DNA from 3 places in the Faecalimonas umbilicata genome. Region 2 is predicted to be linked to each of the others. Evidence: predicted binding sites of a transcription regulator. Region 2 holds the regulator's gene; each other region holds the start of a gene.

Region 1 (4,293 bases), 1.1 Mb from region 2:
CCACCCAGTATGCCTCCGGCAATCTGACTTATGAGATCCCGGTGCGGACAGAAGACGAGATGGGCTATCTGTCTGCCTCTCTCAACTATATGGCAGCACAGCTCAAAGATATGGAAGACTATCAGAAGAAGTTCATCGCCAATGTCTCCCACGACTTCCGCTCTCCGCTCACATCCATCAAAGGATATGTGGAAGCGATTGTCGATGGAACAATCCCACAAGAACTTCAGGGAAAATATTTGAACATCATACTGTTTGAGACCGAGCGCCTGACGGATCTGACAAAAGATCTTCTGACATTAAATGAATTTGACACGAAAGATCTTCTTCTTGACAAGACCAACTTCAATCTGCACGACACGATCAAACACACTGCCGCTTCTTTTGAAGGAACTTGTACCTCCAAGAAAATTTCAATTGAACTGCTCTTTGACCCGCGCATCCAGAATGTCTTTGCCGACCGCGGTAAGATTCAGCAAGTCTTATACAACTTGCTGGACAACGCGATCAAATTTAGTAATCCGGACTCTTCCATCGTACTCGAGACGACCGAACGCAATGGAAAAGTGTTCGTCTCCGTCAAAGACTCCGGAATCGGGATTCCCAAAAAAAGTCTCACAAAAGTGTGGGAGCGTTTCTATAAGAGCGACCTCTCCCGTGGAAAAGACAAGAAAGGAACCGGGCTCGGACTTGCAATCGTCAAGGAAATCATTCAGGCACATGGAGAAAATATCAACGTTATCAGCACCGAAGGAGTCGGCACAGAATTTATTTTCTCACTCACAAAAAGCAGTGAAAATTAGTTTCTTCCTTACACGAAAAGAAACGATACAAAAAAAGAGAAACACATTTCCTCCACTGAAATGTCGTTTCTCTTTTTTGATGATTTGTATTAGTATCTGCATTGATTACAGCTTTATCTGCTTTTGAATTTCATATTCCTTTCCTCACTAATACAAAATACGGCTGATATTTTTATCTTCCATATTATCTTTTGTCACCCACACATATCCTGTATCAACAACTGCCTCATTTCCTTGATTCGCGATGGAACGCGCACAGGCAATCACAGTCGCATATCCCATACCATACGGATTCTGAACAACAAGACCTTCCAGTTCTCCATTCTCCAGCGCCTCCATCTGTTTCTCTCCTCCGTCGAATCCGATTATCTTGAGATTCTTGGCAGCCTCTGCCTGCTTAGTATCTTTTGACTGCTTCATCTCATTGACAATCGACAGTATTTTCTGTGTCGCATCCACATTGGTTGTAAAACAGCCCGTCACATCCGGGTGTTGCTCCAGAATATACTGGATTGCCTGCTCATCAGTAAAGTCTTCCTTCTGCGCTGCCTTCTCATCTTCTGGATTGATTTTCGCTTCCTGGTTCTTCTTCTCTGCCAAAAGTCCTTTCACGTCTTCCAGATTATCTAGATAGACAACTTCCGCAATCTCAACTTCCGGATAATCTTTTGCGAGTGTATCCGCAAAACCACTCTGACGCTCTCTCGCAGTAGTAGACTTAGAATCGTGGACAAATACGAGTACCTTTCCCTTGTTATCTAATGCCGTAGCCAGATTCACTGCCGCAGTCTGTGCTGCTTCTGTATTATTGGTAGCGCAGAGTGACTGCAGTCCCTGGTAATCACTTCCGGAATCAAAGGCAACAATTGGAATTCCATTCTCTGTAGCAAGATCAAACTGCACCGAACAAGCATTGGAGTCAATGATCGCAATCCCAACTGCATTTGGATAGCGGGCCAGTTCTTCATCTAAAATATTAATCTGCTCGTCCACGCTCTCACTCTCGCTCGGACCACTGTAATTTAACTTAATCTTATCTTCCCCTTTGTAACCCAGTGCACTGTTCAATTCCGATACTGCTTGCTTGGCGCCTTTTTCTACCATCTTCCAATATTCGGTTCCGGCTTCCTTCCCGATCAGGGAAATGTATGTTCCCGGTTCCAGGGTAAGACCGTCCACATTGCTGTATGCCTGCGGAGAAATAATATTTAAATTGCCCTGTCCTTCTTTCTCTTTCGGCTCCTCTTTTTCTGTATCTGCCTGTGTCTGTGTATCTTGCTTCTCTTCCTCTGCTTCCTTCCCACAAGAAGAAAATAGAAGCATTGCACTCATCAGACATGCCAGCCCTATGATGCTCTTCCTTCTTCTCTGCATTTTTTACACACTCCATTTTTTCATTCTGAACGTATATTTCAAAGCCTATGTCACACACTTGTAAATATACGTAAAATCTTCGGGCACCGGCAATGACTTCTCACAATTTTAAAAGAAAAAATCAACTTCCGTCCGCCCTCTAGGTTATTACCTATCTACTATACACTAAATTACAAAAAATAGAAGAAATTTTTTCTTAAATTTTTATAAGGTTTTATACAGTGTTCACAATTTGTATACTGTATGCAATTTAGTACAATCCAACCTATTGACTTTTCTTATAGCAAATTGATATAATCTAAGTGAATTATTTAACAAACATTTTACAAACTACTAACTTTTTTACAACGATTTAGGAGGAAATATAATGGAAAAAAACTGGAACTCTAGTTGGGACGGATTCAAGCCAGGACGTTGGAACCGTACATCAGTAAACGTACGTGACTTCATTCAGTCAAACTACACACCATATGAGGGGGACGATTCTTTCTTAGCAGGTCCTACAGAAGCTACAAAGACTCTTTGGGCTCAGGTAATGGATCTTTCAAAGCAGGAACGCGAAGCAGGCGGAGTTCTTGACATGGATACAAAAATTGTATCAAGCATCACTTCCCATGCAGCAGGTTACTTAAACAAAGACTTAGAACAGATCGTTGGTTTCCAGACAGATAAACCATTCAAACGCTCTTTACAACCTTACGGTGGTATCCGTATGGCTCAGAACGCCTGCCATGAAAATGGATATGAAGTTGACCCTGAAATCGTAAAAATCTTTACAGAATACAGAAAAACACACAATCAGGGTGTATTTGATGCCTACACACCAGAGATGAGAGCAGCAAGAAAATCTGGTATCATCACAGGACTTCCGGATGCATACGGACGTGGACGTATCATCGGTGACTACCGCCGTGTTGCTTTATACGGAACAGACTGGCTGATCGCAGACAAGAAAGAACAGCTTGCTACTTCTTTAGTGAGAATGACAGGAGATAACATCCGTCTTCGTGAAGAATTATCTGAGCAGATCCGCGCACTTGGCGAATTAGCAAAATTAGGAGAAATCTACGGATACGATATTACAAAACCAGCTTCCAATGCAAAAGAAGCTATCCAGTGGTTATACTTTGGATACCTTGCAGCTGTTAAAGAACAAAACGGTGCAGCAATGAGTCTTGGACGTACTTCTACATTCCTTGATATCTATATCCAGCGTGACTTAGAAAGAGGACTGATCACAGAGGAACAGGCTCAGGAATACATTGACCACTTCATCATGAAGCTTCGTCTTGTAAAATTTGCACGTACACCAGAATACAATGCATTATTCTCCGGTGACCCGACATGGGTAACAGAGTCTATCGGTGGTGTTGGTGTTGACGGACGTCCGCTCGTAACAAAGACATCTTTCCGTTACCTTCACACATTAGACAACCTTGGAACAGCTCCAGAACCGAACTTAACAGTTCTCTGGTCTACTCGTCTTCCAAAAGCATTTAAAGAATACTGTGCGAAGATGTCTATCAAATCATCTTCTATCCAGTATGAAAACGATGATTTAATGCGTCCGACTCACGGAGATGACTACGCAATCGCATGCTGTGTATCTTCTATGAGAATCGGTAAGGAAATGCAGTTCTTCGGAGCTCGTGCAAACCTTGCAAAATGTTTATTATACGCAATCAACGGTGGTGTGGATGAGAAATCCAAAGTACAGGTAGGACCAAAATACCGTCCGGTAGAAGGTGAATACCTTGACTACAATGATGTTATGGCTAAATTCGACGACATGATGGAATGGCTTGCTGAATTATATGTAAACACATTAAATATCATCCACTACATGCATGACAAATATTGCTACGAAAAAATCCAGATGGCTCTTCATGACCGTGAAGTAAAACGTTACTTTGCAACAGGTATCGCAGGACTTTCTGTTGTAGCTGACTCTTTAAGTGCAATCAAATATGCAAAAGTAAAACCGATCAGAGACGAAGATGGATTAGTAGTAGACTACGAAGTAGAGGGAGATTTCCCGAAATACGGTAACAACGATGATGATGTAGATGAGATCGCAGTAACTGTTGTACGTTCTTTCATGGATAAGATCAGAAAA
Region 2 (4,293 bases):
GGTATTTGTCAGTGACGGATAGTCGTCAGAAATCTCTTCGAAAATAGTCTTTTCCATGTGCAGAACATGATGTTCCTGATCATAATAACCGATATGGACATTGGAACCAAGTGTAAAGGTTCCGTGATCTGCAGGAATCACTTCGTTTAAAATTTTTAGTAAGGTTGTCTTGCCGGTTCCATTATCCCCGATGACCGCAACATGCTCTCCACGCTTGATTTCAAAGTTGATATTTTGAAAGAGCGTGTGTGTGCCAAAAGATTTTCCTAACCCTTCTACACGAAGAACATCATTTCCGCTGACGACGGTCGGTTCTAAATGAAGCTTCAATTCGGCATGATGTTCCAATGGCTTTTCAATCCGATCCATTTTCTCAAGCATTTTTTCGCGGCTTTCTGCACGGCGGATCGATTTTTCGCGATTGAAAGAACGAAGTTTTCGAATTACTTCTTCTTGATGGCGGATTTCCTGTTGTTGATTCAGATATTCTTTTAACTTCGCTTCCCGGATCAGTTTCTTTTTCTCGGCAAATTCAGAATAATTGCCGTTGAACATCATAATCTCGCCAAATTCAATTTCAATGACTTTTGTTACAACGCGGTTGATGAAATAGCGGTCGTGGGAGACTAAAAGTACGGCACCTGGATAATTTGAGAGGTAAGTCTCAAGCCATGCGATAGAATTCAGATCTAAGTGGTTCGTAGGCTCATCAAGAAGTAAAATATCAGGTTTGGTAAGAAGCAGTTTTCCTAGAGCTACTCGGGTTTTTTGACCTCCGGAGAGGTTGTCCACACATTTGTCAAACTCTGTCTCTGCAAATCCAAGACCTTTTAATACGCCGATAATCTCGCTTTTGTAGGCATATCCATCTGCCCGCTCAAAGGCTGCACTTAATTTGTGATAGGTATGCAAAAGCTGCTCAAGTCCTTCCCCGCTTTTTTTCTGCATTTCTTCTTCTAAGCGGCGAAGTTGTGTCTCCATCTGAATCAGGTCGGCTTTTGCGCTTTCTACTTCCTGATAGATCGTGTTGCCGGACAATAGCGCTTGATGCTGCGCAAGATATCCGATGGTCTTCCCTTTGGCAAGGATGATTTCTCCATCATCAGCGGGAATCTCTCGCATGATCATTTTTAAGATGGTTGATTTCCCGGCACCATTTAAACCAACTAACGCCGCTTTTTCGTGTTCTTCTATATGAAAAGAGCCATTTTTGACAATCACTTGCTCCAAAAAGGCTTTTTTTAGATTATGGCATGCTAAAACCATGTTGTTTCCTCCTAAATCAATTGTTGAGTTGTTATTTCCATGCTGAAAAAATGTGACCATTTCCCCAGAATCTTCCTTTACTCTCTTTTCAATTATAGCGGATATCAAAGAAAATACAACTAAAAAGAAATGAAAAGTTTGACTTTACTAGAACAATTTTATATAATAAGATGTAATAAACAATGGGGATGGTGAACATTTGTGACAGAAAGACAGATTTCTCAGGCGGTCATCAGACGTTTGCCAAGATACTATCGGTATTTAGGCGAACTTCTGGAAAATGGAGTGGAACGCATTTCCTCAAATGACCTGAGCAAGAAAATGAAAGTGACCGCTTCCCAGATTCGTCAAGATCTGAATAATTTTGGTGGATTTGGCCAGCAGGGCTATGGATACAACGTGAAATATTTATACACAGAGATTGGTAAGATCTTAGGGCTCGATAAGACACATAATATTGTGATCATCGGTGCAGGAAATCTCGGACAGGCGCTTGCAAATTATGCGGCATTTGAAAGAAGCGGGTTTTTGCTGAAAGGAATTTTTGATATTAATCCAACATTAAAAGGAATGACGATTCGCGATGTTCCGATTCGAATGATGGAAGAACTTCCGGAGTTTGTACAAAACAATGACATTGAGATTGCAGCACTTACGATTCCGAAGACGAAAGCAGTGGAAGTGGCAGAACTTCTTGTAGACAACGGAGTAAGGGCGATTTGGAACTTTGCACATACTGATCTAAATCTTCCAAAGAATGTTATTGTGGAAAATGTACATCTTTCAGAAAGCTTAATGCGTTTATCTTACAATGTAAATCGCTATAATTACTTTAATGCAAAGGAATAAGAAACGATGATCATTGGAGTTGGAACCGATATGATAGAAATAGAACGTGTAAGGAAAGCGTGTGGAAAGCAGGCTTTTTTTACGCGTTGTTTTTCCGTGCGGGAACAGGAGATGATTCGCGGGCAGATGGACAAAGCAGCAGGCAATTTTGCAGTCAAAGAGGCTGTGGCGAAAGTATTTGGAACCGGATTTTCAGGATTTCGTCCTGGAGATATCGAGGTATTGCGGGATGAGAGAGGCAAACCTTATGTGAATCTTTTGCGAGGGGCAAAGGAGGCGGCAGTATCTGCCGGTATTGTAAAAATACATGTTTCCATTACGAATACTGATTGTTATGCTGTTGCATTTGCAGTGGGAGAGGGGGAATAATATGAGATATCTGCCGACTGGAGCGCAGATGAAACAGGGAGACCAAAAGACGATCACAGAGATGGGCATGCCGTCGATGGTTCTGATGGAGCGGGCGGCACTTTCTGTTGTGGAGATGATGGAGTCTGAGCAACTAGATTTAAAAAAGGTGCTCGTTGTCTGTGGTTCCGGAAATAATGGAGGAGATGGTTTTGCTGTCGCAAGACTTTTGCATCTAAAAGGATATGCTGTGGATGTCTGGTTTGTCGGGAAGGAATCTTCTATGACAGAGGAGACAAGGCTTCAGAAACAGATCGCGGTCCACTATGGAGTACCTGTAAAAGAACGGGTAGGAGAAGATTGTTATACGGTGATCGTGGATGCAATTTTTGGAATTGGATTATCAAGACAGGTTTCCGGGACATATTATAATGTGATTGAAAACTTAAATCAGATGGATGCCATAAAAGTCGCTGTAGACATTCCATCGGGACTTTCGGCAGATACCGGAGATGTACTGGGAATTGCATTCGCAGCAGATTTTACAGTCACATTTGCATTTCAAAAGATTGGGATGTTGTTTGGTATGGCGCGCAAGCTTGTCGGAAAGCTTGTGACGGCCTCCATTGGAATTGAACCTTCTGTATATGATGAGAGGGGAGATGTGTGCTATACTTACGATAGGACGGATTTGAAAAATCTGCTTCCTGCGCGTGATCCGGATGCTCACAAGGGTAACTACGGGAAAGTGCTTTTGATCGTGGGAAGTCCGGGAATGGCAGGTGCTGCTTACTTTAGTGCAAAGGCGGCATATCTGACAGGTGCCGGACTTGTACAGATTTATACAGCAAAAGAGAATCAGTCGAACTTGCAGCAACTGCTTCCGGAGGCGATCATTACCACATATGAAAGGTATGAGGAAGAAAAGCTAAAGGAACTGCTGGAATGGGCGGATGTTGTTGGAATCGGTTCAGGACTTTCGATGAGTGAGACCGCACAGCACCTTCTTTCAACTACCGTTCGCTGTGTAAAAAAGCCGTGCATGATCGATGCGGATGGATTGAACATTTTGTCAAAAGACAGGGCACTTTTTGAGAAATTGACACCGGATTGTATATTGACTCCCCACATGAAAGAAATGGCAGGGCTATGCGGGCATTCCGTGAAGGAATTAAAAGAAGAACGTTTTCGGTATTTTCAGGAATTTCTCGGATCGATTCCGTCTGTCTGTGTGATGAAAGATGCACGAACACTTGTAGGAAGAGATGGACGGCCAGTATATGTGAATACTTCCGGCAATCAGTCGATGGCAAAAGGGGGAGCCGGTGATGTCCTTGGCGGCATGATCACGGGGTTACTTGCACAGAAAATAGAGCCGTATGAAGCGGGAACACTCGGGGTGTTTTTGCATGGTTTGGCGGGAGATGCTGCACAGAAGAAAAAAGGCAGTTATAGTGTTCTGGCAAGTGATATTCTTGATGGGATTGCAGAAGTGCTGACCGCGGAAAGCACAGAGATGATTTTGCGTGAAAAGTGTTAAAAGAACAGAATAAAAAGTAGTAAGGGGCAGATAAATGAAAACTTATAGCAGAGTGTATGCAAAGATAGATCTAGATGCAGTAGCATGGAATATGGAACAGATGAAAAAAAATCTCAAAGAAGGAACTGAGATGGTTGCTGTGATCAAAACAGACGGATATGGGCATGGAGCTGTGCAGGTTGCATCGATGCTGGAATCATATGATTATGTGTGGGGATATGCCGTGGCAACATTAGATGAGGCGGTTGTGCTCCGTGCGGCAGAGATTCAAAAGCCGATTTTGGTGTTGG
Region 3 (4,293 bases), 170 kb from region 2:
TCAATATCTCCGGTACGGATACACTTCTGGCAGGTTGTCACGCGCTTGCGCGGTGGAATCTCCTGTCCTGTAAAATATGGTTTCAGCGGCGCCATTCCCGAGTTGATCAGGAGCAGACTGTTGTCATTGTGCGGCACCAGTGAAAAACTCTTCATTGCAAGATGTCCTTTGCTCTCAAAAAATTCAAGGAACATCTTTCTCAATTCATTTACTCCGTATTGTTTCATACTTTTCCTCCTAAGGCAAACTATTTCATGTCTGATCGACTTACTTGCTAAATACTTCCTAATTATAAATAGGTTTGCCTGCCTTGTCAATGAACAGACAGCAGAAAACATACCGTTCTGATCCAGGCGGCAAAAAGATTACACTTCTGTAATAAAAAACACTGCCTATTCAACTGAGATCGCATACGCTGTCTGTCTGCGGCATTCTCTGCCGGACAGACCTGAAAACTTACTGCAATCTCTCTCTCATAGGCAGTGTTCCTTCTCCTTTTCATTTGAAAGGGGATTTTCTTATTTCTTTTCTTTTCTGACACGCAGAGCATGTCCGGCTTTGACTCCAAGAACTGCTACTGCCATCAGAAATACCATTTTCACAACTGTGATAATAAGTTCTGCAAAAAATGCCATATTCTTCCCTCCATTCGGATCTTTCTCTCCGACTTTTCTTCTGTTATCATAACACAGCACTCTGCATTTGTAAAGCCGTGCAAAGCCTCTTCCTTCCGCTTCTAATTCAACTCAATCTCTGCCAGTTCTTTTGGCGGAAGTTTTTTAGTGGAAGTTGACACAAATTTTTTCAGTTCTGCCTGTGCTTTATTCACCGGAAGATTCGTTCCCGCTCCGGCAACACATCCTCCCGGACATCCCATTCCTTCGATCAGACATCCATTCATCTTGCCTGCCTTTGCAAGTGTCAACAATTTTTTACAATCTGCAAGTCCTTCTGCATGTTCGATCTTCACATCGATATCCGGATAATACTCATTGATACACTGCTCGATCGCATTTGCGACACCACCTGCCACTGCATATCCACGGCCAGCTCCGGTTGCATCATGGAAAGAGGATTCTCCTTCATAATTATCAAAGTCAATGTCTTTCGCATCAAACATCGCCTGCAGTTCTTCAAAAGTGATCACAAAATCCACATCACTGCGCACACTTCTTCTTGATGCCTCTAGTTTCTTTGACGCACACGGACCGATAAATACCACCTTTGCATTTGGATGCTTCTGTTTGATCGTCCTTGCAGTCGCAACCATCGGTGTCAATTCCTGAGAAACTTCGTCTACAAGGTCCGGGAAAAATTTCTTTGTAAGCATAGACCACGATGGGCAGCAGGACGTCAGAAGGAATGGCAACTCTCCCGTAGCTACTTTTTCCGCATAGTGATGCGCCTCTGAAACAGCTCCAATATCCGCTCCCAGTGCGACCTCATATACTTCGCTGAATCCTAAGTCCAATAATGCAGACTTAATTTTTCTTGGTGTGACATCCGTTCCAAACTGTCCAACAAAGGCAGGTGCAATCTCTGCAATGATCTCGCCGCCTTCTCTGAGCGCTCTTCCCAACTGAAAGATCTGTGACTTATCCGAGATTGCTCCGAATGGACAGCTTACCATACACATTCCACAGGAAACACATTTCTCATTGTCAATCTTTGCTCTTCCTACTTTGTCACTGACAATCGCATTTACTCCGCATGCTCTCGCGCATGGGCGCTCTTTTTTTGCAATTGCATCGTATGGACAGGCAGACTTACATTTTCCACACTTGATACATTTTGACTGATCAATATAAGAATGTCCGTTTACCATAGAGATTGCATCTTTTGGACAGACCTCTGCACATGGATGTGCCAGACATCCTTTACACATATTGCTGACCTCATATCCACGCTCTTCGCACGCAGCACACGCGGATGGCACAACCTGCATAAGTGGCGGCTCATAATACTTCTCAGAAATATTACTTTCTTCCACTCCTGCTGTAATATGAACCGGACGGTCTTCTGGACGCAAAGACATTCCCATCGCAAGGCGTACACGCTCACTGACAACAGCTCTCGCACGATACATACTGTCCCTATATTTTTCTCCATCCTCCGTCACAAGACGATATGGGATTTCCTCAATCTCTTCAATCAGATTCTCTGATGTTGACTCAAATGCTACTTTCGATACTTCACGGAATACTTGTCTTCTGATTTTTCTGACAGGTGTTTCTAATCCTCGCATTCCCATTCTTCTTCCTCCTTTATCTTTCCAGCATATATCCATGACATTTTTACAATGTCACAAGCTGCTTTTCCATCGGACATCAGTTCCGATACATTATTACCTTTAATCATAAAAGAGTGTTAATCGTTTGTCAATGTTCTCGGATGCATTCTTTCAGATACAATGTAACTCGTTTCCACCCTCCCACTTCCATATTTGGAAGTAGATTGCTATCTTATATGAGAGGTCCTTATGCAAATACACGCTGCGCATAATAGACAGACTGCATGGCATCTTTTCCATAGAAATCAGCCCCGATCATCTCTGCATATTCTGGATTTAAAACAGCACCTCCGACCATCACTTTGCAGTCCGGACAGTGTTCCCGAAGCAATCGGATCGTCTCTTCCATGCTCACAACAGTCGTAGTCATCAGCGCGCTCAGTCCGACCAGTCTGATCCCCTCTTGTTTTGCAGTATGCACAATCACCTCCGGATCCACATCCTTTCCAAGATCGATCACATCAAAACTATAATTTTCCAACAGAACTTTCACGATATTTTTCCCGATATCATGGATATCTCCTTTGACTGTGGCAAGGATCACTTTTCCTTTCTTCTGCTCTTTTTGTCCGCTTCGTTCCAGCACTTCTTTCAGCACGGCAAATGCTTCTTTCGCTGCCTCTGCACTCATCAGAAGCTGCGGAAGAAAGATTGTTCCCTTCTCAAATCCTTTTCCAACAACATCCAGCGCCGGGATCAACTGTTCCTGGATGATCGCAAGCGGCTCTTTTTCTCTGACGAGCTCTCTCGTAAGATGTCCCGCCTCTTCCTTTAATCCACGTTCGATCGCTGTCTGCAGTGACATTTCTCCCGCCCGGGACGTCTCCTGCCCGGCCTGCGTCGGACTGCCCGCTATAGACTGTTGTTCCTCCTCGACAGTTTTGCTGTACCGCTCAATATAGGAAGCACAGTTCTCATCATAGTTCATCAGCGCACAAAACGCATAATAAGAATTCATCATCTCCTCTGAGAACGGATTGATGATTGCCGATGTAAGCCCTTGCTGCATCGCCATCGTATAAAAATGCGCATTGATCACAGGACGTTTCGGAAGTCCAAAAGATATATTGGATACGCCAAGCACCGTATTTACTTTGCATACTTCCCGCACGAGTTTCAATGCTTTCAATGTCACAAGCGCTCCTTCCGGTTCAGAACTGATCGTCATCGCAAGCACATCAACAACAATGTCTTTCCGATCGATGCCATATTTTTCCGCCTCACAGATGATTTTTTCCGCAATTGCAAGACGCCCCTCTGCCGTATCCGGGATGCCGTCTTCATCGATCGTCAGTGCAACAACGACGCCACCATACTTCTGCACCAGTGGAAATACCTGGTCCATCGACTCCTGTTTCCCATTGACAGAGTTGATCATCGGCTTTCCATTGTAAATTCTCATCGCACGTTCCATCGCTTCCGGAAGCACCGTATCAATCTGAAGTGGAAGGCTTGTGACACTCTGAAGTTCTGTCACCACTTTTTCCATCACTGCCACTTCATCGATATCGGGAAGTCCTACATTGACATCTAGAATATGCGCGCCTTTCTCCTGCTGCATGATCCCTTCTTTCAGGATATAGTCAAAATCTCCGTCTTTCAATGCCTGTTTTAATTTCTTTTTTCCAGTTGGATTGATGCGTTCTCCAATGATGACAGGCTTTCTGCCAAAACTTATGCAGGTTCCATAAGAAGATACGAGTGTATGATGCTTCTTTACCGGCGGAATTGCTTTCATCCCCTGACATAGTGTTGTCATCTGTCGGATATGTGCCGGTGTTGTTCCGCAACACCCCCCGATAATACAGGCGCCCTTCTCTACAATCAGTTTCATCGTAGACGCAAATTCTTCCGGCACTACATCGTAGTAAGTCTGCCCGTCCCTCTGTTTCGGAAGTCCTGCATTTGGCTTTACGATCACAGGCAGTGACGTATAAGTCAAAAGTTCCTCCAAAATCGAAAGCATCTGCTCCGGTCCCATACCACAGTTGATTCCGAGGGCA

What was found. The regulator Rex, encoded in region 2, represses fermentation and respiration genes when NADH is low (regulators of the CRP and FNR family bind a similar motif). The targets are predictions, from matches to a motif close to ATTGTTAANTANTTAACAAT.
Region 1: the regulator Rex is predicted to act here: its motif matches at 2,477-2,496, upstream of pflB (formate C-acetyltransferase).
Region 3: the regulator Rex is predicted to act here: its motif matches at 2,364-2,383, upstream of ACGG81_RS06855 (4Fe-4S dicluster domain-containing protein).

What each region holds. Positions count from the first base shown of each region.
Region 1 covers NZ_AP031411.1:2,671,764-2,676,056, forward strand. Annotated here, with positions in the region: gene ACGG81_RS12855 (sensor histidine kinase) at 1-803, shown strand, start outside; gene ACGG81_RS12860 (substrate-binding domain-containing protein) at 951-2,177, opposite strand; gene pflB (formate C-acetyltransferase) at 2,545-4,293, shown strand, end outside.
Region 2 covers NZ_AP031411.1:1,616,359-1,620,651, reverse strand. Annotated here, with positions in the region: gene ACGG81_RS07725 (ABC-F family ATP-binding cassette domain-containing protein) at 1-1,266, opposite strand, end outside; gene ACGG81_RS07720 (redox-sensing transcriptional repressor Rex) at 1,468-2,115, shown strand; gene acpS (holo-ACP synthase) at 2,122-2,484, shown strand; gene ACGG81_RS07710 (NAD(P)H-hydrate dehydratase) at 2,486-4,003, shown strand; gene alr (alanine racemase) at 4,038-4,293, shown strand, end outside.
Region 3 covers NZ_AP031411.1:1,444,040-1,448,332, reverse strand. Annotated here, with positions in the region: gene alaS (alanine--tRNA ligase) at 1-227, opposite strand, end outside; gene ACGG81_RS06855 (4Fe-4S dicluster domain-containing protein) at 737-2,251, opposite strand; gene ACGG81_RS06850 (homocysteine S-methyltransferase family protein) at 2,478-4,293, opposite strand, start outside.